DNA from 2 places in the Streptomyces sp. NPDC019937 genome. Region 2 is predicted to be linked to the other one. Evidence: riboswitches for the same ligand, from Rfam matches in the RefSeq annotation. Region 2 holds a riboswitch; the other holds the start of a gene.
The links. A riboswitch is a leader RNA that binds a small molecule or an ion and turns the genes downstream of it on or off. The one in region 2 is predicted to bind glycine.
Positions count from the first base shown of each region.

Region 1 (15,478 bases), on a different contig from region 2:
GACGAGGCGGGCCAGGTCGAGCGCTTCCTCGAAAAGCCCACCTGGGGCCAGGTCTTCTCGGACACGGTCAACACCGGCATCTATGTCATGGAGCCCGAAGTCTTCGACTATGTCGATCCCGACGTGCCCGTCGACTGGTCCGGTGATGTCTTCCCGCAGCTCATGAAGGAGGGCAAGCCCATCTTCGGCTATGTCGCCGAGGGCTACTGGGAGGACGTCGGCACCCATGAGAGCTATGTGAAGGCCCAGGCCGATGTGCTCGAGGGAAAGGTCGACGTCGAACTCGACGGCTTCGAGATCTCGCCCGGCGTCTGGGTCGCCGAAGGCGCGGAGGTGCATCCGGAGTCCGTGCTCCGCGGCCCGCTCTACATCGGTGACTACGCCAAGGTGGAAGCCGGGGCCGAGATCCGGGAGCACACCGTCGTCGGCTCCAACGTCGTCGTGAAGAGCGGCGCCTTCCTCCACAAGGCCGTCGTCCATGACAACGTTTACGTGGGCCAGCAGAGCAATCTGCGCGGCTGTGTGATCGGCAAGAACACCGACATCATGCGCGCCTCCCGCATCGAGGACGGGGCGGTGATCGGCGACGAATGTCTGATCGGTGAGGAATCGATCGTCCAGGGGAACGTTCGGGTCTATCCGTTCAAGACCATCGAAGCGGGCGCGTTCGTCAACACCTCGGTCATCTGGGAGTCCCGGGGACAGGCCCACCTCTTCGGGGCCCGCGGCGTGTCCGGGATCCTGAATGTGGAGATCACCCCCGAGCTGGCGGTGCGGCTGGCCGGCGCGTATGCCACGACCCTCAAGAAGGGCTCCACGGTCACCACGGCACGCGACCACTCCCGAGGCGCCCGCGCCCTGAAGCGGGCCATGATCTCCGCCCTGCAGACCAGCGCCATCGACGTCCGGGACCTGGAGAACGTGCCGCTGCCGGTGGCCCGCCAGCAGACGGCCCGGGGCAGCGCCGGCGGCATCATGATCCGTACCTCGCCCGGCGTTCCCGACTCGGTGGACATCATGTTCTTCGACGAGCGCGGCGCCGATCTGTCCGCCGGTGGCCAGCGCAAGCTGGACCGGGTCTACGCGCGCCAGGAGTACCGCCGGGCGTTCCCCGGGGAGATCGGCGACCTGAGCTTCCCGTCGAGCGTCTTCGACTCGTACACCGGCTCCCTGCTGCGGGCCACGGACGTCAGTGGCATCGCCGAGTCCGGTCTCAAGGTCGTGGTGGACGCCGCGAACGGCAGCGCCGGGCTCGTCCTCCCCAGCTTGCTGGGGCGGCTCGGAGTGGACGCGCTGACGATCAACCCGGGGCTGAACGAGTCGCGCCCCACCGAGACCGCCGACGGCCGCCGCTCCGGGCTCGCCCGGCTCGGGGAGATCGTCGCTTCGGCCCGGGCGGCCTTCGGGGTCCGCTTCGACCCCGTCGGCGAGCGGTTCTCCCTCGTGGACGAGCGCGGCCGCATCGTCGAGGACGACCGGGCCCTGCTGGTGATGCTGGACCTGGTGGCAGCCGAGCGCCGCAGCGGGCGGGTGGCGCTGCCGGTGACCACGACCCGTATCGCCGAGCAGGTCGCGGCGTACCACGGCACCCAGGTGGAGTGGACGACGACCGCGGCGGACGACCTGACCCGGGTCGCCCGGTCGGAGACGACGATCTTCGGCGGCGACGGCCGCGGCGGCTTCATCATTCCCGAGTTCAGCAGCGTCTTCGACGGTACGGCCGCCTTCGTCAGGCTCATCGGCCTGGTGGCGCGTACCCAGCTGACCCTCAGCCAGATCGACGCGCGGATTCCGCGGGCCCATGTGCAGCGGCGCGACCTGGCCACCCCCTGGGCGGTCAAGGGCCTGGTCATGCGGCATGTGGTGGAGGCCGCCGGCGACCGGTCCGTGGACACCACCGACGGGGTCCGGGTGGTGGAGTCCGACGGCCGCTGGGTGATGGTGCTGCCCGACCCGGCCGAGGCCGTCACTCATCTGTGGGCGGAGGGCCCGGACGACGCGTCCGCACAGGCGCTGCTCGACGAGTGGGCCGGTGTCGTGGACAGCGCGGGCCGCTGATCCGGGGATCTTCCATGGGCTCTTGAACCCGTTTGAACACGTTGGGGCGCCGTCTCCCGGCCCCGTATCCGGCACGCCGGTGGGGCCATTGGGAGACGGCGCCCCCGACGTGCGACGATGTGCGGCATGTCGCAGCAGCCCCCCGTTCGGAGCACAACAACGTCGAGCCCGCGGCCGCGCCTCGACGCGTCCATGTCGCTGCTGACCAACGTGATGGACCACAGCCTCGACGACGGCTACGCCGAGGCGGCCGCGCGGCGCGGCGAGACCGGCCGGTCCCGCCTGCCGCGCACCCTGCGCGGGCGGCTGACCGTGGCCCTCGGCCTGGTGATGGTGGCGGTCGTGGTCACCATCGGGGCCGCCGAGGCCCGGATATCAGCGCCGACGCTGGCCAAGGAGCGGGGAGAACTCATCGACCGCATCGAGTCGGGGAACGCGAAGGCGGACCGGCTCACCAAGAGCGTGGACACGCTCCGCGGCGAGGTGGAGGAGAAGCAGCGGCAGGCGCTGCAGAAGCACGGGGGAGCCAAGGGCGACCTGGTGGCGCTGCTCTCGGGGGCGACCCAGGTGTCCGGCCCCGGCGTCAAGCTGGTGGTCGACGACGCCAAGCAGTCCGCGTCGGGGAGCGGCGGGGGTCCCAGGGAGAGCAACGACTTCTCCGATACGGGGCGGGTGCGCGACCACGACATGCAGCGCGTCGTCAACGGCCTGTGGGAGTCGGGCGCCGAGGCCGTCGCGATCAACGGACAGCGGCTGACGGCGCTGTCGGCGATCAGGGCCGCGGGAGACGCCATACTTGTCGACAACAAGCCCCTGGCGCCGCCGTACACGGTGCTCGCGGTGGGGGACGGGCAGCGGCTGAGCACCGCTTTCCAGGACAGTGCCGATGGCCAGTACCTGCACGTGCTGCAGGAGAACTACGACATCCGCACGAGCATTTCCGCCCAGGACACGGTGCGGCTGCCGGCCGCGCCGAGCCTGATCGTACGTAGCGCAGAACCGATAGCCGGCGGCGCCGGCAAGGGTGGCACCGAAAAAGGGAAGGGCACATCGTGATCGCGGTATTGGGCCTGATCGTGGGAGTCGTGGTCGGACTGGTGGTCCGACCCGTGGTGCCGACGGTGGTCGAGCCCTATCTGCCGATCGCCGTCGTCGCGGCACTCGACGCCGTGTTCGGCGGCTTCCGGGCGATGCTGGACGGGATCTTCGACGACAAGGTCTTCGTCGTATCGTTCCTGTCCAATGTGGTGGTGGCCGCACTGATCGTCTTCCTCGGTGACAAGCTCGGCGTCGGCGCCCAGCTGTCCACCGGGGTCGTGGTCGTCCTCGGCATCCGCATCTTCTCCAACGCTGCCGCGATCCGTCGGCATGTGTTCCGGGCGTGAGGCCGATGACGACCGACGACACCCCCGAGAAGCCCCAGAACTCCGAGCAGCCCGAGCAGCCCGAGCGGGCGGGAAGGCCCGAGCGGTCCGAGGCACCGCGCGAACCGGAGCGCCCGGAGCGGGCCGAGCCGGCCGAACCAGCCGGGAAGGCCGAGCAGCCCGAACGGCCCCAGCGGTCCGAGCCGGCCGAGAAGCCCCGGTCGGCCGACTCGCCCGAGAAGCGGGCCACGGCCGAGAAGCGCGGCGCCGAGCGGCCCGCCGCGCCTGAGCAGCCCGAGCAGCCCGCGAAGCCGAGCCGGCAGGGCCCGCCCCAGCGGCCCGCCGACTCCGCGCCGCCCGGGAAGCCGCGCGCGCAGGGCGGGCCGGAGCAGCGGGCGGTCCCGCCGCGGCCGTCGCTGCCCAAGCCGCCGGAGAAGCGCGCCGCGACCGGGAGGCCCGAGCAGCCCGGGGCGGCGGAGAAGCGCGAGGCCGCCCCGCGGAAGCCCCCGGCGCCCCAGGCGACGCCCCCCGGCCCGGGCGGCCCCAAGGGCCCCGCCCGCCCCGCCCTGAGGGCCCCGCTGCCGCAGAGCGCCCCGCCCGGCGGTGCGGCCCCCAAGGGCGCCCCGCCCCGGGGCCCGGCCGCCACCGGCCGCCCCCCGGCCCCGGTGCCGAACGGGCGGCGCCCGTCCGATGGCGCGGGCAGCGGCGGCGGATCGGCGAACGGACCGGGGCTTCCCGCCGGGTCCGCGCCCGGCGGGAAGCCCGAGGGCGCGGAGGAGGAGACGCTGACCGGCCGGCAGCGCCTGCTGAAGGGTGTATGGCCGCCCCGGGTGACCCGGGCGCAGCTGATCGTCGCCGTGCTGCTGTTCGGGCTGGGTCTCGGCCTGGCCATCCAGGTGCGTTCGACCAACGAGAACAGCGTGCTGCGCGGGGCCCGCCAGGAGGACCTGGTGCGGATCCTGGACGAGCTGGACTCGCGCACCCAGCGGCTGCAGGACGAGAAGCGCCGTCTGGACAATCAGCGCACCGAGCTGGAGAACAGCTCGGACCAGGCGGAGGAGGCCCGTAAGCAGACGCTCCAGAAGGAGCAGCAGCTGGGCGTGCTCGCGGGCACGGTCGCCGCGCAGGGGCCGGGGATCACGATCACCATCCACGACGCCCAGGGCTCCGTGGAGGCCGACATGCTGCTCGACACGGTGCAGGAGCTGCGGGCGGCGGGCGCCGAGGCGATCCAGATCGGCTCCGTGCGGGTGGTCGCCAACTCCTACTTCTCGGACGTCGGCGGCTCCGTGGCGATCGATGGACGGAAAGTGACGCAGCCGTACGTCATCAAGGTGATCGGCAAGCCGGAGGATCTGGAGCCGGCGCTGAACATTCCGGGCGGAGTGGTGCAGAGTCTGGAGAAGGAGCAGGCCACCGTGTCCGTCCGGCGGGAGAAGAAGATCGTTGTGGATGCCTTGCGGTCGGGGAAGAGCCCTGACTACGCTCGGTCGTCATCACGGTGAGGCGGTTCGATATGAGGGTCTCTCGGGGAGACCATGTGGATGCGGGGGGTCGACGCACCAGAAGAGTCGCGCGTGATGGAAACTGTCTGGTGGTCACGGACGTTGTGAGGATGTCCGGACCGTCTGCTGGTGTGTGCATCGAGGGTTTGTCCTGCCCCACGGGCGGGTCTGTTTCAGTCAAGGGGAATCGCCCGTGAAGTTGTTCGGGAAGTTGTTCGGGAAGAGTGCACGCCAGGACGGCGGCAGCGGCACCGCTCGCCACCGCGCGGGGCGTGCTGCGGACGAGAGCGGAGGGGGGAGCGAGGACCGGCCGCTGTTCCGGGATCAGGTCGGCGGCCAGGGCGGTGACATTTCGGGCGGCCAGGGCGCGTCTTCTGTTGACCCCTCGGCGGCCGGGCGCATAGGTTTCGAGGACTCATCGGCCTCGCGGAGTGCTGGAGGTCCCGGATTGCCTGTTTGTACGAGGTGCGGGCATCGGAACGCGGAGGACAGCCGGTTCTGCTCCAACTGCGGCGCGCCGCTGCGGGGCCAGGCGCCCTCGGAGCGCGCCTCCGAGACCACGTCGACGATCTCCATCTCCGGTATCGAGGCGTACGACTCCGAGGTGACCGGGCAGAATCCGCTGCCGTCGCTCAGCCCGGAGGCCCAGGCCGCCGTGGAGGCGCTGCCGCTGGGTTCCGCGCTGCTGGTGGTCCGCCGCGGGCCGAACTCGGGCAGTCGCTTCCTGCTGGACAGCGATCTGACCACGGCCGGCCGCCACCCCCAGAGCGACATCTTCCTGGATGACGTGACGGTCTCCCGCCGCCATGTGGAGTTCCGGCGCGGCCAGGACGGCAGCTTCACCGTCGCCGATGTCGGCAGCCTCAACGGGACGTACGTCAACCGGGAGCAGATCGACGCGCCGGTGGTCGTGAGCAGCGGCGACGAGGTGCAGATCGGTAAGTACCGGCTGGTCTTCTACCCGAGCCAGCGGGGCGTCGGCATCTGACCCGTCAGGGGAGGTCCGTCCATGCTTCAGACACCGTCGGGCGGTGCCGGTACCGGCACCGCCCCCGCGGGCGGCCGCTCCATGAGCATCGGCGCCGTCCTGAATCTGCTGCGGGACGAGTTCCCCGAAGTCACCATCTCCAAGATCCGCTTCTTGGAGGCCGAAGGGCTGGTGGAGCCGCGGCGCACGCCGTCGGGCTACCGCAAGTTCAGTCAGGAGGATGTGGAGCGGCTCGCTCTCATCCTCCGCATGCAGCGTGACCACTACCTGCCACTCAAGGTCATCCGGGAGCACCTGGAGGCCCTGGAGCGGGGTGAGCGGCCGCAGCTTCCTGCCGTTTCGCAGGGGGCGCGGCCGCATGAGCTGCTGGAGCCAGGAGCCCGGGACATTCCGGAAAGCCCGACCGTGGCCCGGGTGGGCCGGGCCGAGCTGCTGGCATCCGCCCAGGTCAGCGAGGCGGAGCTGGCCGACTGGGAGTCGTACGGGCTGATCGCGCACGGCGCGGACGGCGGCTATGACGTCGAGGCGGTGACGGTCGCCCGGCTGCTCGCCGAGCTGGGCCGCTTCGGTCTCGAGCCACGTCATTTGCGGATCATGAAAGCGGCCGCGGAGCGCGAGGCCGGACTGGTCGAGCAGGTGGTCGCACCGCTGCGGTTGCATCGAAACCCGCAGACCAGAGCGCATGCGGAGGCCAGCGCGCGCGAGCTGGCGACGCTCTCCGTCCGGCTGCACGCGGCCCTGGTGCAGTCGGCTCTGCGGGCCGCCGCACACTGACCGATCCGGCCCCGACTATCCAAACCGGCCGGGCACGTCCTAGGGTTGCTGTGTGAACGAGCTCGACGTCGTGGGTGTCCGGGTGGAAATGCCCTCCAACCAACCGATCGTGCTCCTGCGTGAAGTGGGAGGCGACCGCTACCTCCCCATCTGGATCGGACCAGGGGAGGCGACCGCGATCGCCTTCGCACAGCAGGGCATGGCTCCGGCACGCCCGCTGACCCACGACCTTTTCAAAGACGTACTCGAAGCGGTCGGCCAGACGCTCACGGAGGTCCGGATCACGGATCTGCGGGAGGGGGTCTTCTACGCCGAGCTGGTCTTCGCCAGCGGTGTGGAGGTCAGCGCGCGGCCGTCCGACGCCATAGCGCTCGCGCTGCGCACCGGGACGCCGATCTACGGCAGCGACGGCGTGCTGGACGACGCCGGCATCGCCATCCCGGACGAGCAGGAGGACGAGGTGGAGAAGTTCCGCGAGTTCCTCGACCAGATCTCGCCCGAAGACTTCGGAAGCAGCAGCCAGTGAAGCGGTCTGCCGGTCCTCGCTAGCGCATTCGAGTAGCCTTTCCCGGACGAGGGACACGGGAAACCACTCTCAGGGTGATTATCACTCGGCGTGCCGAGTGTGGCGATCGTTGACGCACCCCGGGTGACTGCCTACCTTCGAGAAGGCAGGTCGAGGACGGAGGTCGGCGTGAGAAGCACCGGCGACGGCACGGCAGCCGGCGGTCCGTATGCGCTCCAGGAGAGCGCACCGGCCGATCCGGCACTGAAGGCTCGGGTCGCGGCACAGCCCACGGCATCACGTGAGCCCGCCGCGGGGGGTACGGAGACGGTCGGCTACCGCGGACCCACGGCGTGCGCCGCCGCGGGCATCACCTACCGCCAGCTGGACTACTGGGCGCGCACCGGCCTGGTGGAGCCGAGCGTGCGGCCCGCGTACGGGTCGGGCAGCCAGCGGCTGTACAGCTTCCGGGACGTGGTGGTCCTCAAGATCGTCAAGCGACTGCTGGACACCGGTGTGTCCCTGCAGAACATCCGGGCCGCGGTCTCGCACCTGCGCACCCGGGGCCTGGACGATCTGGCCCAGATGACGCTGATGAGCGACGGCGCGACGGTGTACGAGTGCACCTCGCCGGACGAGGTCGTGGACCTCCTCCAGGGCGGCCAGGGCGTTTTCGGGATCGCGGTGGGCGTGGTGTGGCGGGACGTGGAGAGCGCCCTGTCCCAGCTGCACGGGGAGCGGGTGGACACCGGCGAGACGCTGGTGGGCCACAACCCCGCCGACGAACTCGCCCGGCGCCGCAACCGGGCGGGCTGAGCGCGCTCCCTCCGGGCGGTTTCCCCGCCCCTGCCGGCGCCGATTGTCAGTGGTGTGCGGCAGCATCGGAGATGTGAGGGGTGCGCCGACGATTCTGCATCTGGACATGGACGCCTTCTACGCTTCGGCGGAGCAGGCGGCCAAGCCCAGCCTGCGCGGGAAGCCGGTGATCGTGGGGGGCCTCGGGCCGCGCGGGGTGGTGGCCACCGCGTCGTACGAGGCCCGGGTGTTCGGGGTGCACTCGGCCATGGCGATGGCGCAGGCCCGCAGGCTCTGTCCGAACGCGGCCTATCTCACCCCCCGCTTCTCCCTCTACCGCCAGGTCAGCGACCAGGTCATGGGGCTGCTGCGGGCGCTGTCGCCGCTGGTGGAGCCGCTGAGCCTGGACGAGGCGTTCGTGGACCTGGAGGCGGGCGGCACCGAGCCCCGGGTTGCGGCGGCGCGGGCCGTGGCGGAGCGGCTGCGGGCCGATATCCGCGCGGTGACCGGGCTGACCGGTTCGGTGGGCCTGGCCGGTTCCAAGATGCTCGCCAAGATCGCCTCGGAGCAGGCCAAGCCGGACGGCCTGACGGTCATCGAGCCCGGCACCGAGCGGGAACTGCTGGGCCCGATGCCGGTGCGCACCCTGCCGGGCGTCGGCCCGGCCACCGCGGAGGCGCTGCGCCGGGCCGGTATCCACACCGTCGCCGAGACGCGGGAGGCGGGCGAGGCGGAGCTGATCCGGCTGCTGGGCCGGGCCCATGGCGCGTCGCTGCACCTGATGGCCGGCGGGCGGGACGAGCGGCCGGTGGTCGCCGAGCGGGACGCCAAGTCCGTCTCCGTGGAGGACACCTTCGACGTCGACCTGACCGACCGCACCCGGGTGCAGCTGGAGGTGGCGCGGCTGGCCGACCGCTGTGTCCGGCGGCTGCGCGAGGCGGGCCGTTCGGGGCGCACGGTCGTCATCAAGGTGCGGCGGTACGACTTCTCGACGCTGACCCGTTCGGAGACCCTGCGCGGGCCCACCGACGACCCCGGCGTGGTCAGGGAGGCCGCGGCGCGGCTGATCGACGGGGTGGACACCACGGCGGGCGTGCGGCTGCTGGGGGTGGGCGTGACGGGGCTCGCGGACTACACACAGGAGGACCTGTTCGCTCAAGCCGCCCAAGCAGCTCACGCCGCTCAGGCCGCTCGGGCCGCCGAGGCCCCCCACGAGGCCCTGGAGGAGCCGGAGGGGGGCTGGGGCACCCGGGCGCCGGAGCCGGAGAGTCCGGGCGTCTCAGAGGCCGCTGAGGGCGCCGGGAGGCCGCGGGTCTGGCTGCCGGGGCTCGATGTGCGGCACACCGAGTTCGGCGCGGGCTGGGTGCAGGGCAGCGGGGTGGGCCGGGTGACCATACGGTTCGAGGTGCCCTGGTCGGGTCCCGGCCGGGTGCGGACGTTCGCCGTGGACGACCCGGAGCTCGAGCCGGGCGAGCCGCTGCCGCTGGTGCGGCCCCCCGAGGGTGCCGACGGCCCGCCCGGGGCGCCCGCGCCGGGCGAAGGCCGGGGGAGGGGTCAGCCGGTGACGTCCAGCCCGTAGTGGTGGTACAGCTGCAGTTCCTGCTCCGGGGAGAGATGGCGGCCGACCCCGAGGTCCGGGGCGTCCTTGATCAGCGCCCGGTCGTACGGCACCCGCAGCGCGTCGCCGACGACCTCGCTCGGTTCGAGCGGTACGAAGACGTCCCGGCTGAACAGGCCGGTGCGTACCGCCGCCCACTCGGGCTCGCCGGTCGCGTCGTCGAGGTAGACCTCGTCCACGGTGCCGATCTTGGCGCCCTCGCGGTCGAATGCCTTGCGGCCGATCAGGGTCCGCGGGTCGATGTCCGTCTGCACGCTCTCTCCCACAGGTGGCGATGGTCACGGTGGCGATGGTCCAGTGATACCTACCAAAAGCCACATCCCCGCACGCGGCCACTCGAGCACCCCCTGGCCCAACCCCCGTCGGCAGACGCGCTGGTACGCTGGCTGTGGCTGCAGACCCCGTGCGGGAGAGTCTTCCGGCGATCGTGCCGGAGGCGCCGAAGGAGCAAATCCTCCCCGGAATCTCTCAGGCACACGTACCGTGCGGGCGAGGTCACTCTGGAAAGCAGGGTGGGCCACGGGGAGCACAGCTCCGGAACCCCTCCTCACCGACGGTGAAAGCCGGTCGAGCGCCTATGACCGGTGAAGCTCTCAGGTTGAGATGACAGAGGGGGAGGCCGTCCGGGCACCCGCACCGCGGTGCCCCTCGCCGGTCGTGCCAGACCAGGAGGCCCCCGCAGATGACCACTCACCGCATCTCGCTCGCCGAACTGGAGCGCGGTACTCCATTCGAGCAGCGCCATATCGGCCCCGACGCCGGAGCACAGGCGAAGATGCTCGCCCAGGTCGGCTTCGGCTCCCTCGACGAGCTGACCGCCGCCGCCGTACCCGAGGTCATCAAGAGCGCCGAGGCGCTGCGGCTGCCGCCGGCCCGCAGCGAGGCGGAGGTCCTCGCCGAGCTGCGCGGCCTCGCCGACCGCAACCAGGTGCTGCCGTCCATGATCGGCCTCGGCTACTACGGCACCTTCACCCCGCCGGTGATCCTGCGCAACGTCATGGAGAACCCCGCCTGGTACACCGCCTACACCCCGTATCAGCCGGAGATCTCCCAGGGCCGGCTGGAGGCGCTGCTCAACTTCCAGACCGTCGTCGCCGACCTGACCGGCCTGGACACCGCCGGTTCCTCGCTGCTGGACGAGGCCACGGCCGCCGCCGAGGCCATGGCGCTCTCGCGCCGCGTCGGCAAGGTCAAGGAGGGCGTCTTCCTGGTCGACGCCGACTGTCTGCCGCAGACCATCGCGGTCATCGAGACCCGCGCCGAACCGACCGGCGTCGAGGTCGTGGTCGCCGACCTGACCGACGGCATCCCGGAAGAGATCGCCGAGCGCGGCGTCTTCGGCGTGCTGCTCCAGTACCCGGGCGCCTCCGGCGCGGTCCGCGATCCGCGCCCGGTCATCGAGCGGGCCCATGAGCTGGGGGCGATCGTCACCGTCGCCGCCGATCTGCTCGCGCTCACCCTGCTCACCTCGCCCGGCGAGCTGGGCGCGGACATCGCGGTCGGCAGCACCCAGCGGTTCGGCGTGCCCATGGGCTTCGGCGGCCCGCACGCCGGGTTCATGGCCGTGCGCGCCGCCCACGCCCGCAGCCTGCCCGGCCGGCTCGTCGGGGTGTCGGTGGACGCCGACGGCGACAAGGCGTACCGGCTGGCGCTGCAGACGCGGGAGCAGCACATCCGCCGCGAGAAGGCCACCAGCAACATCTGCACCGCGCAGGTCCTGCTCGCGGTGATGGCCGGAATGTACGCGGTCTACCACGGCCCGGACGGGCTCGCGGGCATCGCCCGCCGCACCCACCGCTACGCCACCGTCCTCGCCGAGGGGCTGCGGGCGGGCGGCGTCGAGGTGGTGCACGGCGCCTTCTTCGACACCCTCACCGCGCGCGTCCCCGGCAAGGCCGCCGACGTCGTCGCCGCCGCCCGCGAGGCCGGGGTCAACCTCCGGCTGACCGACGCCGACCACGTGGGCATCGCGTGCGACGAGACCACCGGGCGCGCCCAGCTGGCCGCCGTGTGGTCCGCCTTCGGCGTCGACGGCGGGGACGCCCCCGGCATCGACGAGCTGGACGCGGCGGCGGCCGACGCGCTGCCCGCGGAGCTGCTGCGCTCGGACGCGTATCTGACCCATCCGGTCTTCCACCAGTACCGCTCCGAGACCGCGATGCTGCGCTACCTGCGGCGGCTGGCCGACCGGGACTATGCCCTGGACCGAGGCATGATCCCGCTCGGCTCCTGCACCATGAAGCTCAACGCGACCACCGAGATGGAGCCGGTCACCTGGCCGGAGTTCGGCGCGCTGCACCCCTTCGCGCCGGTCGAGCAGGCCCACGGCTATCTGACGCTGATCCGCGAGCTGGAGGAGCGGCTGGCCGACGTCACCGGCTACGACAAGGTCTCCCTCCAGCCGAACGCCGGATCGCAAGGCGAGCTGTCCGGACTGCTGGCCGTGCGGGCGTACCACCGGGCGAACGGCGAGCCCCAGCGCACGGTGTGCCTGATCCCGTCCTCCGCCCACGGCACCAACGCGGCCAGCGCGGTGATGGCGGGCATGAAGGTCGTCGTCGTCAAGACCGGCGAGGACGGCGAGGTGGACGCCGCCGACCTGCGCGCCAAGATCGAGCAGTACGGGGACCGGCTGGCCGTCCTCATGGTCACCTACCCGTCCACCCACGGCGTGTTCGAGGAGCACATCACCGAGATCTGCGCGGCCGTGCACGACGCGGGCGGCCAAGTGTACGTGGACGGTGCCAACCTCAACGCGCTGGTCGGGCTGGCCGAGCCCGGCCGGTTCGGCGGCGACGTCTCCCATCTGAACCTGCACAAGACGTTCTGCATCCCGCACGGCGGCGGTGGCCCGGGCGTCGGCCCGGTCGCGGTGCGCGCGCACCTCGCGCCGTACCTGCCCAACCACCCGCTGCAGCCCGCCGCGGGCCCGGCCACCGGCGTCGGCCCGGTCTCGGCCGCGCCGTGGGGCTCGGCGGGCATCCTGCCGATCTCCTGGGCGTACATCCGGCTGATGGGCGCCGAGGGGCTGCGCCACGCGACCCAGGCCGCGGTGCTCGGCGCCAACTACATCGCCAAGCGGCTGGAGCCGCACTACCAGGTGCTCTACACCGGGCCCGGCGGGCTGGTGGCGCACGAGTGCGTGGTGGATCTGCGGCCGCTCACCAAGGCCACCGGGGTCACGGTCGACGATGTCGCCAAGCGCCTGATCGACTACGGTTTCCACGCGCCGACGATGTCGTTCCCGGTCGCCGGGACGCTGATGATCGAGCCGACGGAGAGCGAGGACCTGGCGGAGCTGGACCGGTTCTGCGAGGCGATGATCGCGATCCGGGCGGAGATCGACAAGGTCGGCTCGGGGGAGTGGCCCAAGGAGGACAACCCGCTGCGGAACGCGCCGCACACGGCCGCCACGCTGAGCGGGGCGTGGGACCACCCGTACAGCAGGGACGAGGCGGCCTTCCCGGCCGGGGTCTCGGCCGCCGACAAGTACTGGCCGCCGGTGCGGCGGGTCGACGGGGCGTTCGGGGACCGGAACCTGGTCTGCTCGTGCCCGCCGATGGACGCGTACGAGAACTGACGGGGACGGACCCCACGCACAACGACGGGGCCGGTTCGGCGCGAGCGCACCGGGCCGGCCCCTGGTGATGCCAACGTCGCCTGGGTGGTCGGCCTAGGCGGCGGTCACGACGTGCTCGGTGGCGAGCGGTCGGCACGGGGCGATGACGCGCCCGTCCGGCAGCAGCTCACCGGTGTCCTCGAAAAGCAGGACACCGTTGCACAGCAGGCTCCAGCCCTGCTCCGGATGGTGCGCCACGAGATGGGCGGCCTCTCGGTCGGCGGAGTCGGCTGACGGGCACGGTGGTTGATGCTGGCACATGGCGAGGTTCTTTCGCTGCGGTGAGGTGTATGTCCTGCTGCTCGCTGCGGCGTTCATGTTGGCCGCCCCCCGGTTGGTGTCGGTCGGATGCTCCCAGTGTTGCCCCGCGGCACGGATTCCGCAGGGATTTCGCGGCACCGGTCCTGCTGGATAATGACGCATCACCCGACCGGACGGTTCACCGTGGCGGGACTGTTACCCGCTCGCAGCAAGGCGCCCCGTGGCCCGGTGGGCCGCGGGGCGGCGGGTCCGGCGCGGAAGGGGCAGGTCAGGCGGGGGAGCCCAGCAGTGGGGCGGGGGTCAGCCGATGGGTGAGGACGGGCAGCAGATCGGCCGCGGGGTGCGGGCGGTGGGCCGCGATGCCGGGCGGTGCCGGGGCCAGTGGCACCAGCAGGTCCCCGGCGCCGAGGCCGCCTTCGGCGGCGTCCGCCGCCGGGTCGCCGTGCAGCCACAGTGCGACCATGTACAGCTCGGGGATGGACAGCAGCCGCGGCTGGTAGGCGGTGGGCAGTGACTCGGCCTGGCGCAGGGCGAGTTCGGCCGAGGCCACGTACGGCCCCTCGGAGAAGTGCGAGAAGGCCCAGCCGTCGGCGGTGAGCATGGCCTCGGCGGCGGCCACCGTGCGGTCGCCGTCGCGGAGCATGAAGCGCCAGCCGGTCAGTCTGACCCGGGGCGGGCCGGCGGGGGTGGTGATGTCGTCCAAGAGGTGGACGGGAAGCGGGAGTTCGGGTTCGAAGGGGCCGGACAGGGAGCTGAGTGCCGGGGTACGGACCTCATGGACGGCGGTGGGGGAGCCAAGGGCCGTGAGGACGCTGCGCAGGGCGGGCGCCGGGGCCGGGGGCACAAGCAGCGGCATGGTGGGTCGCCTCTCACGTCGGAGACACGGTGGAGCGATAGCGGGCCGGGGTAGGGGCACGCGCTGTCGGTGTACAGAGCTCGGAACGCGGGTCAGAGGGGGCCGGGACGAACTGTCCGGGCGTTATCTCTCTGCCTCGTAAAGCGAGTTTATACGACCCATGTTCCGGGCGTGTTTCGGCTAGCCGTCCCCGATATTGCGCACAAGGTGATTTCAGGTCCGCGCAGGTGCGGGGATTTCCCCCGATTCGGTGCCGGATGCACGGATATGACCTGGCAGTTTACGTCCGCCGCGGTAGGCTGGATCCCACCGATCCATTTTCATGGAGCAATGCGCCACTGTTGAGAGCCTAGCGGCTGGACGGGCCGCGCGGGGCGTTATCGATCACATTGGCGGGCATCATCGAGCGTGGTGTGCGCGGTGCGGGCGCCGTTGATCCACTCGAGGAGGTAGCTCCGATGGGGGAGAAGGTCATAGCCGGTGAGTTCGACCCGTCGGGTCGGCAGCGGCAGCGCGGACGCTTGCGGCAGGGCCTCGACGCGCTGTCCCGGCTCCTGGCCGACAAGCGATTCGACCGCCCGAGGAATCTCATGGGGCTGGAGATCGAGCTGAATCTCGCAGGCGCCGACGGGCTGCCGAGGATGATGAACACGGAGGTTCTGGAGCGCATCGCGAGTCACGATTTCCAGACCGAACTCGGACAGTGCAATCTTGAAGTAAATATCGTGCCGCACCGTTTGCACGGCAGGGTTCTCGACCAGCTCTCGGAAGAGCTGCGGACGGGGTTGTCATATGCCGACCGCAAGGCGCGTGAGGTGTCCTCCGAGATCGTGATGATCGGAATTCTGCCGACGCTCGCCGCCGGGGATCTCGGATCGGCCAACCTGTCCTACGACGACCGTTACAAACTTCTCAACGAACAGATGCTGGCCGCCCGCGGCGAGGATTTCCTCATCGATATCGAGGGCCGGGAGCGCATCAGCTACGCCAGCGCCACCATCGCCCCCGAGGCCGCCTGCACCTCCGTCCAGCTGCACCTCCAGGTCACCCCCGGGCGCTTCGCCGCCGTGTGGAACGCCGCGCAGGCCGTGGCCGCCGTGCAGATCGCCATCGGCGCCAACTCCCCCTTCGTCTT
Region 1 covers NZ_JBEYAL010000019.1:149,310-164,787, reverse strand. The annotation lists gene ABZ562_RS20940 (mannose-1-phosphate guanyltransferase) at 1-2,058, shown strand, start outside; gene ABZ562_RS20935 (DUF881 domain-containing protein) at 2,176-3,114, shown strand; gene ABZ562_RS20930 (small basic family protein) at 3,111-3,443, shown strand; gene ABZ562_RS20925 (DUF881 domain-containing protein) at 4,088-4,927, shown strand; gene ABZ562_RS20920 (FHA domain-containing protein) at 5,061-5,915, shown strand; gene ABZ562_RS20915 (MerR family transcriptional regulator) at 5,937-6,689, shown strand; gene ABZ562_RS20910 (bifunctional nuclease family protein) at 6,742-7,215, shown strand; gene ABZ562_RS20905 (MerR family transcriptional regulator) at 7,384-8,010, shown strand; gene ABZ562_RS20900 (DNA polymerase IV) at 8,084-9,568, shown strand; gene ABZ562_RS20895 (PRC-barrel domain-containing protein) at 9,544-9,861, opposite strand; glycine riboswitch at 10,004-10,101, shown strand; gene gcvP (aminomethyl-transferring glycine dehydrogenase) at 10,290-13,187, shown strand; gene ABZ562_RS20885 (DUF5999 family protein) at 13,281-13,487, opposite strand; gene ABZ562_RS20880 (hypothetical protein) at 13,756-14,343, opposite strand; gene ABZ562_RS20875 (glutamate--cysteine ligase) at 14,802-15,478, shown strand, end outside.
Region 1: another riboswitch for glycine. It lies ahead of gcvP (aminomethyl-transferring glycine dehydrogenase); the one in region 2 lies ahead of gcvT (glycine cleavage system aminomethyltransferase GcvT).

Region 2 (15,478 bases):
ATCAGCCGCACCGACTCCACGGCCTGCTGGCCGTTGTCGTACAGGTCGAGCCCGATGGCCAGATACGGGGCGCCCAGCGCGGGCTGCACCCAGGCCCGGCGCAACGAGCGCACCGCGGCGGTGCGGTGCGCGTTCTGCCCCAACAGGGCGTAGAACTGCGGGATTTCGATGGCGGGCTCGGTCAGCCGCAGCGGGCCGGCGGGCAGCCGGTCCAGCCCGCCCGCGATCCGCCGCAGATCGAGCCAGGGGATGCCGACGCCGCCGCCGGGGGCGTGCGGGTTGAGCCACAGGCCGTAGTGGTCGCGGTAGAGGGAGTCGGCGATCCGGCGCGCGTCCACCACCTCGTGCGCACGATTCCAGCCACTGGCGGCGAGTTCCTGGGCGGAGGTCACACACGGTGCGTAACCATGGCCGTCCACGTCCATGTTGCCGTACTGGGCGTCGGGATCGCCGGGCGCGCCGTGCCACAGCAGCATCCAGACCTGGCCCTCGGCGAGGGCGTGCAGCAGCGCCTCGTAGGCGTCGTACCGGCCGGGAGCGACCTGCTGCAGCATTCGCTCGACCTGACCGGCAGCCGCCCCCCAATCCGCGCCCGCGCTCACCTGGGTCCGCCCCTCTCTCGGCCTTGCCCGCACCTCACCGGGACGCGCGCCGCCCCGACTGGTCATCCAACCAGCTTACGGGCCCCCGTGGCCGTCCCCGGAGTGCGTCACAGGTCACGGTCGTAGAACGGCCGAACGCGCTCCAGCATCCAGGTGGCCACGGGATCACCCTGCGCGACGTCCAGCGCGACGAGCTGAACGATCCACGGCACCGGCACCGCCCCGAGTGCCCGGCCCAGCGCCTCCACCGCGAGGGCCTGCCCCTCCGGGCCCGGCGCGTCCAGCTGCACCCCGACGAAGAGCGCAGGCTGATCGCCCTCGACGCTGGCCAGCGCGCGCCGCGCGGTGCGTACCCCGGGCTCCTTCGTGAACTCGATCCCGGCGGCGGCCAGGAAGTCGACCGGCTCCTCCTGCCAGTCGGGCTCGAACAGCCGCACCCGGCCCCCGCGCGCGGGGCCGTCCAGCTCGCTGCGCCCGGACTTGCACAGCTCCTCGACCGCGGACGGCGGCAGCGGGACGCCGACCGGCCCGTCCGGGTTCACCGCGATGCCGAGCTGCGGCGGCAGCCCGCGGGCGAACTCGACGGCCGGGGCGATCGTGAACGACATGTGGGCGCCGACGATCTGCAGGAACTGCTGCTCGGAGCTGAAGACGGGCACGTAGGCCTGGCCCTCGATCTCCAGGGTGGGCAGGTCGAGGCTGCGGCTGTCGGGGCCGCCGCCGTTCGGCAGCGGGATCCAGACAAAGCTGCGGGCGAGGGTTTCGACGATCCGCGCTCCCGCACCCGGCACCCCGATCGAGGCCGCGAGCACCTCTTCCAGCTCATTGCCGGGGAACGCCGGATAAGCGCCGTCGGGAAATCCTCCGTGAGCGGGGGTTGTGCCCTGGTGCTCCGGGATACTCATCTTCGTCCAACCGCCATCTCGTCCGACCTGCACGAGCACCCTAACGGCTGCGCGGCGGAAGGCCATGGGCCGCCCGGGCATCTCCACAGCACTTCCTCACGCCGGAAGCACGACCGGAGACGGCCTCACCACGGCGTCCTCACGCTCCGTCACACCCAGATGGCCGAATTTCGCCCGTCCGTCGGCCTGGTGCCCGACTCGTATGTCACTCGAAGGAGATGCCCCGCAGCACGCTCGCGGTTGCCCGGTCCAGCAGAACGGCCGAAGCGCAGCCCTCGGGCGGCTGCCCGCCCTCCACCCGCGCCACCAGCCGGCGCATCGCCCGCCGGTGCCGCCCGAAGGCGAAGCCGGAGACGCCCCGGCCGCGGGCGGCCTGGCCCTCCAGGGCGACCGCGGGGTCCACGTCCAGCAGCACCAGATGCAGCCCGCGGCCGGTGCGCCGGGCGTCCCGGGCCAGCCAGCGGCGCACCCAGGGCTGCGAGCCGCAGTCGTGGACGACGACGCTCGCGCCGGAGGCGAGCGCCCGGCGCAGCCCCGCGTAGTGGGCGCAGCGGACCAGCGGCCGGTAGACCGCGTACGGCAGCCAGCGCGGCATGCGTCTTTCCCACGCCTCCCGGGTGTGCTGCGAGTCCACCCGGACCACGGCCGTGCCGCTCGGGTCGGCCCCGGGGACCACCCGGTTGATCAGGGTGGTCTTGCCGCTGCCGGGCAGCCCGGAGGCGATGATCAGGTCACGTGCCGGGTAGCGCAGCTCCGCCCCCACTCCGCCGCGCAGGTCGTGCACGGAGCGCCGGTCCGGTCTGACCGTGCCTCCTGAGCGCGTCCGCTCCTGCCGCGCGGGCAGGGTTCCTCGGGTGGTCGCGAATGTTCCCTGCCCGTGCACCGTGATCGTCCTCCAAGGTCGGTCAAGCGGCTGCGTACCCCGAGAGTGTCAAGAAAAGGTAATGTCCATCAAGGAGGCCCCGGCGCGACCCCGCTCACAGTGGGGGGTTCCCTTCCGGAGCGGACATGCGATGATGGCCGCGCCAACTGCATACCGGCCGCTCGAATCCGCGCGGGAGAGTCCTTGGTCACCGGCAGTCCGCCGGTCTTCCCAAGGCGCCGAAGGAGCAAGCCCTCCCTTGAATCTCTCAGGCCCCGATACCGCACGGACGAGGCAGATCTGAAAAGCGGGCCACTCACGGTGGCTCCACCCAAGGTGCAAGCCGGCCAGCCCCGCAGCGCGGGATGGGTCACGGCGAACCTCTCAGGTTCCGATGACAGATGGGGAGGACGCTGTGCCGTCCTTGTCGTCCCATCCGCCCCACCCGTCCCGTCATCGCCGTGATCATGCCCCTGGGAGCCGCACCATGACCGACGCCCCGCCCACGCCCCGCCGCACCGCGCTGGACGCGGTCCACCGTGCGCTCGGCGCCACCATGACCGACTTCGCGGGCTGGGACATGCCGCTGCGGTACGGCAGTGAGCGCGATGAGCACACCGCGGTGCGCACCCGCGCCGGGCTCTTCGACCTCTCCCACATGGGTGAGATCGCTCTCACCGGGCCGCAGGCCGCGGACGCCCTCGATTACGCCCTGGTCGGCCATCTCTCGGCGCTCGCCGTGGGCCGCGCCCGCTACACCATGATCTGCGACGGCGAGGGCGGCATCCTCGACGACCTGATCGTCTACCGGCTCGCCGAGCAGGAGTTCCTGGTCGTGGCGAACGCCTCGAACGCCCAGGTGGTGCTGGACGCGCTGACCGAGCGCGCCACCGGTTTCGACGCCGCCGTACGCGACGACCGCGACGCGTACGCGCTGATCGCCGTCCAGGGGCCGCAGTCCCCCGGGATCCTCAAGGGGCTGACCGACGCCGACCTGGACGGGCTGAAGTACTACGCGGGGCTGCCGGGGACCGTCGCGGGCGCGTCCGCCCTGATCGCCCGCACCGGCTACACCGGCGAGGACGGCTTCGAGCTGTTCGTCGCGCCGGACGACGCCGAGCGGGTCTGGCAGGCGCTGACCGAGGCGGGCGCCCCGGTGGGCCTGGTGCCGTGCGGGCTGTCCTGCCGGGACACGCTGCGTCTTGAGGCGGGGATGCCGCTGTACGGGCATGAGCTGAGCACCGACACGACCCCGTTCGACGCGGGGCTCGGCCGGGTGGTGAAGTTCGGCAAGCCCGGTGACTTCGTCGGCCGCGGGGCGCTGGAGGCCGCGGCGCGCGAGGCCGAGGCCCGGCCGCCGCGCACGCTGACCGGCCTGGTCGCCGCAGGCCGCCGGGTGCCGCGCGCCGGGTACGCCGTGGTGGGCCCCGACGGCTCGGAGATCGGCCGGGTCACCTCGGGCGCCCCGTCCCCGACGCTGGGGAAGCCGATCGCCATGGCGTACGTGGACGCGGAGCACGCCGCGCCCGGCAGCCCGGGGGTGTCGGTGGACATCCGCGGTACCGGGGAGCCGTACGAGGTGGTCGCGCTCCCCTTCTACCGCCGCGAGCGCTGAAGCCCCCGTCTCACCACTGAAGACCCGTTTCCCAAGCACTCCCCCCCATCCAGGAGAATCGGACCATGAGCAACCCCCAGCAGCTGCGCTACAGCAAGGAGCACGAGTGGCTGTCGGCCGCCGACCAGGACGGCGTGTCGACGATCGGCATCACCGAATACGCGGCCAACGCGCTCGGCGATGTCGTGTACGTCCAGCTCCCGGATGTCGGCTCCACCGTCGCCGCCGGTGAAACCTGCGGCGAGCTGGAGTCCACGAAGTCGGTCAGCGACCTGTACGCGCCGGTCTCCGGCGAGGTCACCGACATCAACGAGGACGTGGTGAACGACCCGGCGCTGGTGAATTCCGCCCCCTTCGAGGGCGGCTGGCTGTTCAAGGTGAAGGTGACGGACGAGCCGGGCGACCTGCTCTCCGCCGAGGAATACGCCGCCTTCTCCGACAACTGACCCTCCTACTTCGATCGGGACCCTGATGTCGCTTCTCAACAGCTCCCTGCACGAGCTCGACCCTGACGTCGCCGCTGCTGTCGACGCCGAACTCCACCGCCAGCAGTCCACCCTCGAAATGATCGCCTCGGAGAACTTCGCCCCGGCCGCGGTCATGGAGGCCCAGGGCTCGGTCCTGACCAACAAGTACGCCGAGGGCTACCCCGGCCGCCGCTACTACGGCGGCTGTGAGCACGTCGACGTGGTCGAGCAGATCGCCATCGACCGGGTCAAGGAGCTCTTCGGCGCCGAGGCGGCCAACGTCCAGCCGCACTCCGGCGCCCAGGCGAACGCCGCCGCGATGTTCGCGCTGCTCCAGCCCGGCGACACCATCCTGGGTCTGAACCTGGCCCACGGCGGCCACCTCACCCACGGCATGAAGATCAACTTCTCCGGCAAGCTGTACAACGTGGTGCCCTACCACGTGGACGCCGAGACCGGTCTGGTCGACATGGACGAGGTAGAGCGCCTGGCCAAGGAGCACCGCCCCAAGCTGGTCATCGCGGGCTGGTCGGCGTACCCGCGCCAGCTGGACTTCGCCGCGTTCCGCCGGATCGCGGACGAGGTCGGCGCGTACCTGATGGTCGACATGGCCCACTTCGCGGGCCTGGTGGCGGCCGGGCTCCACCCCTCGCCCGTCCCGCACGCCCACGTCGTCACCACCACCACCCACAAGACCCTCGGCGGTCCGCGCGGTGGCGTGATCCTCTCCACCGCCGACCTGGCCAAGAAGATCAACTCGGCGGTCTTCCCCGGTCAGCAGGGCGGTCCGCTGGAGCACGTCATCGCGGCCAAGGCGGTGTCCTTCAAGGTCGCGGCCGGCTCCGCCTTCAAGGAGCGCCAGGAGCGCACGGTCGAGGGCGCCAAGATCCTCGCCGAGCGGCTGACGCGGGCGGACGTGACCGAGGCCGGCGTCTCCGTCCTCTCCGGCGGCACCGACGTCCACCTCGTCCTGGTCGACCTGCGCAACTCGGAGCTGGACGGCAAGCAGGCCGAGGACCGCCTCCACGAGGTCGGCATCACGGTCAACCGCAACGCCATCCCGAACGACCCGCGGCCGCCCATGGTCACCTCGGGTCTGCGGATCGGCACCCCGGCGCTGGCCACCCGCGGCTTCACCGCCGAGGACTTCCGCGAGGTCTCGGACATCATCGCCGAGGCGCTCAAGCCCGCCTACGACGCCGACGCGCTGAAGGCGCGGGTCACCGCCCTCGCCGACAAGCACCCGCTGTACCCGCACCTGTCGAAGTAACCCGGTCCCTCCCGGCCTCCCGGGATCAGGACCCTGGGGGGCGCGCCCACCCGGCGCGCCCCCCGCACCGCACCACCCGCACGCACCCCCGTGCAGACGAAGGAGTCCCCGGTGGCCATCTCCGTATTCGATCTCTTCTCGATCGGCATCGGCCCGTCCAGCTCGCACACCGTCGGCCCGATGCGGGCGGCCCGGATGTTCGTCCGCCGGCTGAAGAACGAAGGGCTGCTGGCCCCCACCGCCTCGGTGCGGGCGGAGTTGTTCGGCTCGCTCGGCGCCACCGGCCACGGCCACGGCACCCCCAAGGCCGTGCTGCTCGGTCTGGAGGGCCACTCCCCGCGCGATGTCGACGTCGAGGCCGCCGACGGCGAGGTGGAGCGCATCCGCGCCACCAAGCGGCTGCGGCTGCTCGCCGCCGAGATCGACGGCGGCCACGAGATCGACTTCGACGAGTCCGACCAGCTGATACTGCACCGCCGCAGGTCCCTGCCGTACCACGCCAACGGCATGACCCTCTTCGCGTACGACGAGACCGGCCATCCGCTGCTGGAGAAGACCTACTACTCGGTCGGCGGCGGCTTCGTCGTGGACGAGGACGCGGTCGGCGAGGACCGCATCAAGCTCGACGACACCGTCCTGAAGCACTCCTTCCGCACCGGCGACGAACTCCTGCGGATCTCCCGCGAGACCGGGCTGTCCATCTCCGCGCTGATGCTGGAGAACGAGAAGGCCTGGCGCACGGAGGAGGAGATCCGCGCGGGCCTGCTGGAGATCTGGCACGTCATGGAGTCCTGTGTCTCCCGCGGCCTCACCCAGGAGGGCATCCTGCCCGGCGGCCTCAAGGTCCGCCGGCGCGCCGCCAACGCCGCCCGCGCGCTGCGCTCCGAAGGCGACGCGCCCGCCCGCGCGATGGAGTGGGTGACGCTGTACGCGATGGCGGTCAACGAGGAGAACGCGGCCGGCGGCCGCGTCGTCACCGCGCCGACGAACGGCGCCGCCGGGATCATCCCGGCCGTTCTGCACTACTACACCCGCTTCGTGCCGGGCGCCGACGAGGAGGGCGTCATCCGCTTCCTCCTCGCCGCGGGCGCCATCGGCATGCTCTTCAAGGAGAACGCCTCCATCTCCGGCGCCGAGGTCGGCTGCCAGGGCGAGGTCGGCTCCGCCTGCTCCATGGCCGCCGGCGGCCTCGCCGAGGTGCTGGGCGGCACCCCCGAACAGGTCGAGAACGCCGCCGAGATCGGCATGGAACACAACCTGGGCCTGACGTGCGACCCGGTCGGCGGTCTGGTCCAGATCCCCTGCATCGAGCGCAACGGCATGGCGGCGGTCAAGGCCGTCACCGCCGCGCGGATGGCGCTGCGCGGCGACGGCCGCCACCATGTCTCCCTCGACAAGGTCATCAAGACGATGAAGGACACCGGCGCCGACATGAAGGTCAAGTACAAGGAGACGGCACGGGGCGGGCTCGCGGTCAACGTCATCGAGTGCTGAGGGGAAGCCCGTGACGTCGGCCGATCCGCCCGCGCTGCGGGTGCCGGTCGGGCAGGGCGCGGACCGCTGGGCCAGCCGTGCGACGAGCCGGCGCGTCCTCCTCGTGGTGCACAACGTCACCGCCGCCGGACGCCTGCTGGACGTACTGCCGCTCTTCCACGACGACTTCCGGGTGCAGCTCCTGGTCACCTCGACGGGGTCGTCCGCGTTCCAGGGCGGGATACGCGAGCTGTTCGCCGATCTGGAACTGCCGGTGCTCCCGTGGGAACAGGCGCTGGCGACACCGGTGGACCTGGCGATCTCGGCGAGCTTCGGGGGTCAACTGCACGGATTGCGGGGCAAGTTGACCGTTTTGTCCCACGGGGTGGGATACACTAAGAGGCTGGCAAACCAAACCAAACCAAACCAAACCGGACAGGGCGGGGCGGGGACGGACGGGGAGCCGACCTTCGGCCTGTCGCCGGAGTGGCTGCTGGAGGACGGCGAGCCGTTCGTGGACGGGCTCGTCCTGTCCCACCCGGAGCAACTGGAGCGGCTGCGGCGCGCCTGCCCCGCGGCCGCGGCCGCGTCCGTGCTGGCCGGTGACCCCTGCTTCGACCGCATGCTGGCCGCCGTGCCGCACCGGGAGCGGTTCCGGCGCGCGCTGGGGGTGCGCCGGGGTCAGCGCCTCGTCGTACTGAACTCCACCTGGAACCCGGAGGGCTTCTTCGGCAACGGCGGCGACCAGGACGTCCTGCCCGGTCTGCTGCCCCGGCTGGCCGCCGAACTGCCCGCCGACGACTACCGGCTGGCGGCCGTGCTGCACCCCAACATCTGGTACGGCCACGGACCGGGCCAGATCCGCGTCTGGCTGGACCGGGCCCTGCGCAGCGGGCTGACCCTGATCGACCCCGTGCACGCCTGGCGGCAGGCCCTGCTCGCCGCCGACGCCGTCGTGGGGGACTTCGGGGCGGTCTCGTACTACGGCGCCGCCCTGGGGACTCCCGTACTGCTGGCGTCCGCCGCGCGGGACCGGCTCGATCCACAGGCTCCGGTGGCGGCGTTCGTCCGGGACGCGCCACGGCTCGATCCGCACGGCCCGCTGCGGGATCAGGTGGAACGGCTGCTGGCGCGGCACCGCCCCGCCGCGGGCCCGGCCGAGTTCACCAGCTCCGCCCCCGGCGCGTCGGCGGCGCTGCTGCGGCGGCACTTCTACGCGCTGATGGACCTGCCCGAGCCCATGGGCCCCGCGCTGCTGGAGGGGCTGACCCTGCCGCGGTACGACCCGCCGCGGCGTACGGCGCCCCTGACCGTCCGTACGCGGGTGAGCGGGGCCGACGTCCGGATCGAGCGCACCACGGGCCACCCGTACGGGGCGGACGGCGAGGCCCACCTCGCCGTCCACGAGGACACCCGCGACCCCGGCGACCTGACACGGGCCGACGTGATCGTGCGCGAGGGCCCGCCGGACGATCCGCGCCTCGGCGGCGCGGAGGGCTGGACGGCGGAGGTGCTGCGCCGGTACCCGGGCTGTGCGCTGGCCGCGTACGTGACCGGGCCGGACCGGTGCGTCGTGCGGGCGCGGGGCCGCGATGGCGTGCTCCGGTTGTCGGCCGTCGCGGACACGGACGCGGATCCCGCGGCGTACGCGTCGTCGCTGTACGCGTGGCAGGCGGGCGGGGTCTCCGTGCCGACGACGTTGCGGGTGCACGCGGCCGGTGGGGTGCACACGGTGCGGGTGGTGCGCGGGTGAGGGCAGGGGGGTGCCCCCGGCCCGCTTTCGCTGAGGGGAAGCCGCTCGCTACGTCGCGCAGCGCGTGCGCAGGCGGGCCAGGTAGCCGAGGTGAGGGGCGGCCTGCTCCGGGGTGAGGAGGCGTTCCGCCTCGGCGATCTTCATCAGGGCGTCGGCGTCGTCTCCGGCGTCGTGCAGCGTCTCGGCGAGGTCGGTGAGGGTGCGGGCCAGGTTGTACGCCTCGCCCCGCTCCGCGAAGAAGTCCCGCGCGGCCTCCAGCCGGAGGCGGGATTCCGCCGGGTTCCCCATGCCGCGCAGGGCGCGGCCCTGGTGGCGCCGGATCAGGGCGAGGGCGCGCAGCAGGTCCCGGGCGCCCTCCCCGCCCGCGCCGATGCGCCCGTAGACGCGCTCCGCCTCGGCGAACCGTTCGTACGCCTCCTCGTACCGCCACTGGTACAGGCACAGCAGGCCCAGCATCTCCACGGACGACGCCTCGCCCCGCGCGTGGCCGGCCGCCCGCTCACCGGCGACGGCGGCGCGCACCGCGCGTTCGGCCCGTTCCCACTGCCTCAGCTCGCCCAGGCAGTGGCCGAGCTGGAAGTGCAGGGCGCCCGCCAGGCGGGTGCCGGGGTGGTGCTCGTCGGCGCAGCGGGCGGCGATGCGGAGGGCGGGCAGCGCCTCGTCCACCTTCCCGGCCTTCAGCTGCAGCGGCCACAGTGTGCGGGCCAGGCGCAGCGCGGTGTCGATGTGCTGGTACTCCTCGGCGACGGAGACCGCCTGGACCAGGTTGGCCGCCTCGGCGAGCAGCACGGTCATGCCCTCACCCTCGCTCCCGTACGGGGTGCCCTCGGTGGGGGCGGGCTCGGTGCGCCAGCTCTGCGCCAGGGCGGCGTGCGCGGCGTGCAGCGCGCGGTTGAGCAGGCCGTCGAGCGCCCGGGACACCGCAGCGGTGCACTCCGGGATGCCGTGCTCCGGCCCCGCGGCGTCGGCGAGGTGGCGGCGCACCTCGGGCCGGAAGCGGTAGCGGCCGTCCGCCACGGGGTCCAGCAGCTGGACGTCCGCCGCCTCGGCGAGCATCCGGGCGGCGTCCTCCGGGGCCGTGCCCGCGGCGTCCGCGGCCAGACGGGCGTCGATCGAGGGCCAGCCGCCCAGCGCGGTCAGGCGGCACAGCCGCGCCGCCTCCGGCCGCAGGCGGCGGCAGGCGTCCCGGGCCGTGCCGCGCACCGGGTGCCCTCCCGGTGCCGCGAGGGGCGGTTCACCGGTGAGCAGGTGCCTCGCGGCGGCCTTGAGCGCGAAGGCGTTGCCCGCGCAGCCGTCCAGCAGCGCGGGCATGTGCGGCTTGGCCCGCGCGACCGGCTCCGGCCCGGCCACCGTGCGCAGCAGCCGCACCGCGTCCCGGTCCTTCAGCGGGGGTACGGCGATCCGCTCGGCCTCCAGCAGGAACGCCGGGCCGGACACGACGACCAGCAGGAACACCTCCGGGGTGGCCGGGATGAGGCCGCGGACCTGCGCGGCGGAGGAGGCATGGTCGATCACCACCAGCGCCCGGCGGCCCGCCGTCAGCCGCCGGTACGCCTCTTCGCGCCCCGCCTCGGTGGGCGGCATGCTGCCGGGCTCGACGCCCATCTGCCGCAGCAGGCGCAGCAGGACGGTGGCCGGTTCCAGTCCGTTCTCGCCGGGGGCGTCGCGCACGTCGACGTAGAACTGCCCGTCGGGGTACCGCGCGATCCGGTCGGCACCCCAGTGCAGCGCCACCGCGCTGGTGCCGATCCCGGGCGGCCCGTACAGCAGCGCGACCCGCGGCCGCCCCGCGGCGGCCCGGGTCGCCTCGCGCCGCAGCTGCCGCAGCACGCCCTGACGGTCGGTGAAGTTCCGCGTGGCGGGCGGCAGTCCGGGCCCGGGCCGCAGCGCCACCTGGGGCAGACTCCGCGACAGCTGCGCGAACTCTTCGCTCCGCCGGGGGTCCTCGCTCAGCCGCGGATGCATCTGACGCGCCAGCAGCTCCCAGCCCTCCGGGGTGCTCGGCAGCGGCGTCTCCCGCCCCAGGGTCCGCCGCACCAGCGCGCCCGTCGACACGAGCACCTGCTTGCCGACCTCTCCGGCGGCCCCGTTGCCCACCGCCGTGAGAAACGCGGTGAGCGCACTCACCGTCACGATCTCGAACACACCAGCCCCTCCCCTGGTACCTGGCCGTGGCCCCTGCCGGACTGTATCCCCCAAGGCATCCCGCGCGCGGCGAGGACATGATCAACACCCTATCCACGGCCGCGACTCCGCTCCGGTACGGCAGGGGCGGTCAGCCGGAGTCGGTCCCTTGCCGGGGGTTCGCGGAGTCGAGGAGGACCTGGAGGTCCAGTACGAGAAGCAGGGAGTACCGCTCCAGGGAGGCCAGGTTTCTGAAGATCGTGCGCGCGAGACTCTCCTGCCGCGTCACGTCCGACGCGAAGTCCCGGATCGACAGCAGCGAGTCGTACTTCTCGAACGGCATCCCGCGGTCTTCCTCATACTCATGCGAGAGTTCGACCTCGACTGCCGCATGCCCGAGGTGAGCGGAATAGTCGATGAACTCAGAGTCCACTGCCCGGAGATCAGCACCGCAGGCGAACGAAATATCCGAGATGAGACGCTGTTCGGGCCGACCCGGATGAATGAAGATGTAGTGATACTCGCTCATGACTTCCCCTATGGCCACCTGAGATCGAATCCGTCACCAATGATCCGAATGGAATTCATCCGGTCAGGCGGATTGTTGCGCAGGAACTTTCCCATCCCCTCTCGCGCCCCGCCCTCGCCCAGCCCGCTCCCCCGTGCGTCGACGACAGCATCCCTGGACTGCTTCTTCGCTGTATTGAGAGTATTCTTCACGGCATTAGGAGCGGCGCCCGGCTGGAGGGTCTTGAATTCCGTCGGCACTCCATCCACGAGAGCATCGGGGGTCTTGACACCGTCCACAGGTGACTCTTTGAGCGCCTTGACGTTCCTGCCCTCGGACTGCAATGTCTCGGCTATTCTACGCTCCTTGGGACTGAACGCCTTTTCGGTCTCATCGATGGTTCCCTCACCTGGCCCCTCCGGGCCCTGGGAGCCTTCGCCTTCTCCCCCGGTGCCGCCCGAAGACGCCGCGGCCATCAGCACGATGCCCAGGGCGCCGTAGACGGCCGCGTGGACGGCGGCTTCCCGGGTGATGGCGAATGCTCCCGCTCGGGCGCCGCCCACCAGCGCGAGGCCGAGGCCGCCGCCGGAGGGCAGGAGGGCGAGCAGGGACAGCAGGAGGAGGGCGAAGCCCAGGTAGGTGGTGAAGTCGTTCAGCGCGTCCAGGAGGTGGAGGTTGTGGATGAGCGGGGTGGACGGGGACGCACCGTCCGCCAGCCTCAGCAACAGCAGCGCGCCCGTGACGCAGCCGCCCACCGCGGTCCAGATCCGGAGGCGGATCAGGGCGAGCACCTCGCCGTGGGGGAACCCGCGGGTCGTCCGCCAGGCGCGCAGCAGGCGGGCGAGCCGCCAGGCGGTCCAGAGCAGGCCCGCGATCCCGAAGCCGATCAGGACGTACGGGCCGTCGCCCGAGGTGAAGTACCCCCGCACGGCGGCCCCGGCGGGGAAGGAGCCGACCGCCAGGAAGAGCAGCGCCGGGAGCGTCAGGGCGAGGGAGATGAGCACGAGCCAGGCGCGCCGCGGGTCGCGCAGGCCACGCGCGGCCCGCGCCACGGTACGTAAGCCGACGCCCCGCCAGGCGTGTTCGCGGTCGGAGGCGTCGATCTGCGCGGCGGACCAGGCGACCGTGCGGTGCAGCGACTCGGCGCCGGGGTACGGCGGGCCGCCCGCCAGCCCGTAGAGCAGCGACCGCCGCAGCCGGGCGAAGCGCAGCGCGATCAGCGTGGACCAGGGCACGCACCACGCCCCGTACGCCGCGAGCGCGCCCGGCCCCGACCGCCCGGCCCGCTCCGCGGGCAGCAGGACGTCCGGCGCGTACCGCTTGCCGCGCCGCACCTGCCGCAGGTCGGCGGCCATGGCGACCGCCAGGCACCCCAGCGGTACGGCCCACAGTGCCCCCTCGAACGCCTCGACCCGCGAGGCGGCGTCCCGGTCGGCCGGGTGCGCGGCGGCGTAGTTGGTCAGCATGTGCAGCACGGACGCGGCGACCGGCGGCAGGAGGCCGAGAAGACGCGCCCAGCCCCGCCCGCGCAGCAGCACCCCGACGCCGAGTGCCGCGAGGGCCGTGTAGACGAGGTGGGGGCTGGTGGCCGCGCCGGGGGTGCGGTCGCCGAGTTCCAGCACCCCCTGCGGGGCGGGGAACCAGGCGGAGAAGACCTGCCCGGCGCCCGGGATGTACGGCGCCCGGAGGCTGTCGGGGATGGCCCAGCCACCGGCCGGGTGCGGAATGGCCCGCCCCGCGTCCAGCCCGTACCGCGCCACCGCCTCCAGCAGCCCGAACCCGGCCCCCAGCGCCGCGCCCAGCACGACGTAGTCGGTGAGCCCTGCCTGCCGGCGGATCCTGACGTTCCACGCCATGAGCAGCAGCGGCGCGAGCTTGACCAGCTCCTCGATGACCGGGTCGGCCGTATAGCTCGCGGCCTTCACGACCTCGGTCAGCGACTCCCCGGTCGCCCCGGCGACCCCGCGCGTGTACGCCACCTCCAGCAGCGCCGCCGCGACCCCGCACCCGTAGACGCCGACCGCGATCGCCGGCAGCCCCGTGGACACCCGCATCGACCGGGCCGGCGAGGACAGCACCAGCAGTTGCGCGACCCCGTACACGGTCGCGGCCACCATGAGCAACGCCACGCCCAGCCCCCCAACGGATGGTCGATCCGGAGAGCGAGGCTAGGGGTTGATCATGAGCGCGACAAGGTCATTTCCGGGCCGCGCTCACCAGGTGAGAGGCGCCGCTGAGGGGGAACCCCTAGCCCAATGAACGGCAAGACGAGCGCAGACGGTGGACATGACGAGGGGCGGACGGAGCAGGGGCGGCGCAGGGTGGGGTGGTCCGGGCGGCTGCGGGAATGGGGGCGGCGGGCGGCGGGCACGCACGGGCCGGAGCGGGAAACGCTGCTGCTGATCGGCAAGAGCACGCTCGCGGCCGCCCTCGCCTGGTTCACGGCGAAGGATCTGCTGCACGCCCAGTCCCCCGCGTTCGCCCCCTTCTCCGCCGTCCTCATCATGAACGTGACGGTGTACCAGTCGATCGCGCAGTCCCTGCGCTATGTCGCCGCGGTGGTGACGGGGGTGGCGGTCCAGGCGGCGCTGGGGTTTCTGGCCGGTCCGGATCCGGTGACGTTCGTCCTGGTCGCCGCGATCGCGCTGACGATCGGGCAGTGGAAGGCGCTGGGGGCGCAGCGGTCCCAGGTGGCGACGGCGGCGTTCTTCGCGTTCTCCACGTACGTCTCCGCGACGGGCAACGAGGAGCGGGCCACCCAGCTGGGGCAGATCATCCTGCTGGTGCTCATCGGCTGTTCGCTCGGGCTGCTGGTCAACGTCGTGCTGGTACCGCCGCTGCGGTACCGCAGCGCGGAGTACGGCATCCGGGCGCTGGCCGGGGCGCTGGAGACGCTGCTGGCCGACATGGGACCGGCGATGCGGGACGGGGAGTTCGCCGAGGAGCACGCGCGGCACTGGCGTGCGCAGTCCAACCACGCCCAGGCGCTGGTCGCGCAGGCGAGGTCGGGTCTGCAGACCGCGGAGGAGAGCGTTCCGTTCAATCCGCGGCGGCTGCTGCCCCGGCACCGGGGGCGCACGTCGTTCGCGAACTACCGCGCCGTCCTGGACGCGCTGGAGCGGGCCGCGTATCAGCTGGCGTCGCTCACCAGGAGCCTGGAGCGGTGGCGCGAGGAGGAGCGGGACGACTCCTACCGGCGGTTCCTCCGGTGCCACGGCACGTTCCTGGGGTCGGTGGAGGAGATCGTACGGGTGCTGGCCCAGCTGGACGATGAGCGTCTGTCGGACCAGGCCACGCAGTTGTGCGAGCTGGCCGACGAGATGCAGCGGCAGCTGCGGGCCGTCACCGAGCAGGCGGAGAGCGACAACCTGCCGCTGGGCGATCCCGCACGGCCGTACGGGGTGCTGGTGGTCGAGGCGAACCGGTTGACCGAGGAGTTCCAGTACACCTGCGACGTGCTGCACACTCATGTCCAGGGTGAGCCAAGGCCGGGGGCATAGCACGGCGGCGCTGGAAAAACACGAATTTCCCTACCAAATCAGTCGCTTGTGCAAATACCGTGCGTGACGCCCACAGCGTTGCGTAGGGTTCTGGACCGGGCATGACAAGGGAGACGCCCGTCCCTTTTTCAACCTCCCCTTGAGGCAGGAACCATGCTGCACGGCATCGACGTGAGTTCGCACCAGTCCAGCTTCGACACGGACGGACTGGCCTTCGTCTTCATCAAGGCCACCGAGGGCCGGTCGTACATCAACCCGAAGCAGTCCTCCCAGGCCGCCCGGGCGCGGAAGGCAGGGTGCGTCGTCGGCTTCTACCACTTCCTGTGGCCCGGGAACATCGCCGCGCAGGCCCGGTATTTCGTCGAGAAGTGCGCCTCGGAGAAGCACGACCTGCTCGCC
Region 2 covers NZ_JBEYAL010000012.1:135,960-151,437, forward strand. The annotation lists gene ABZ562_RS14785 (enhanced serine sensitivity protein SseB C-terminal domain-containing protein) at 1-554, opposite strand, end outside; gene ABZ562_RS14790 (enhanced serine sensitivity protein SseB) at 710-1,507, opposite strand; gene ABZ562_RS14795 (AAA family ATPase) at 1,713-2,390, opposite strand; glycine riboswitch at 2,553-2,663, shown strand; gene gcvT (glycine cleavage system aminomethyltransferase GcvT) at 2,857-3,984, shown strand; gene gcvH (glycine cleavage system protein GcvH) at 4,050-4,430, shown strand; gene glyA (serine hydroxymethyltransferase) at 4,456-5,721, shown strand; gene ABZ562_RS14815 (L-serine ammonia-lyase) at 5,833-7,215, shown strand; gene ABZ562_RS14820 (hypothetical protein) at 7,226-8,947, shown strand; gene ABZ562_RS14825 (ATP-binding protein) at 8,996-11,092, opposite strand; gene ABZ562_RS14830 (hypothetical protein) at 11,223-11,600, opposite strand; gene ABZ562_RS14835 (PrsW family intramembrane metalloprotease) at 11,609-13,708, opposite strand; gene ABZ562_RS14840 (aromatic acid exporter family protein) at 13,835-15,079, shown strand; partial or broken gene ABZ562_RS14845 (glycoside hydrolase family 25 protein) at 15,233-15,478, shown strand, end outside.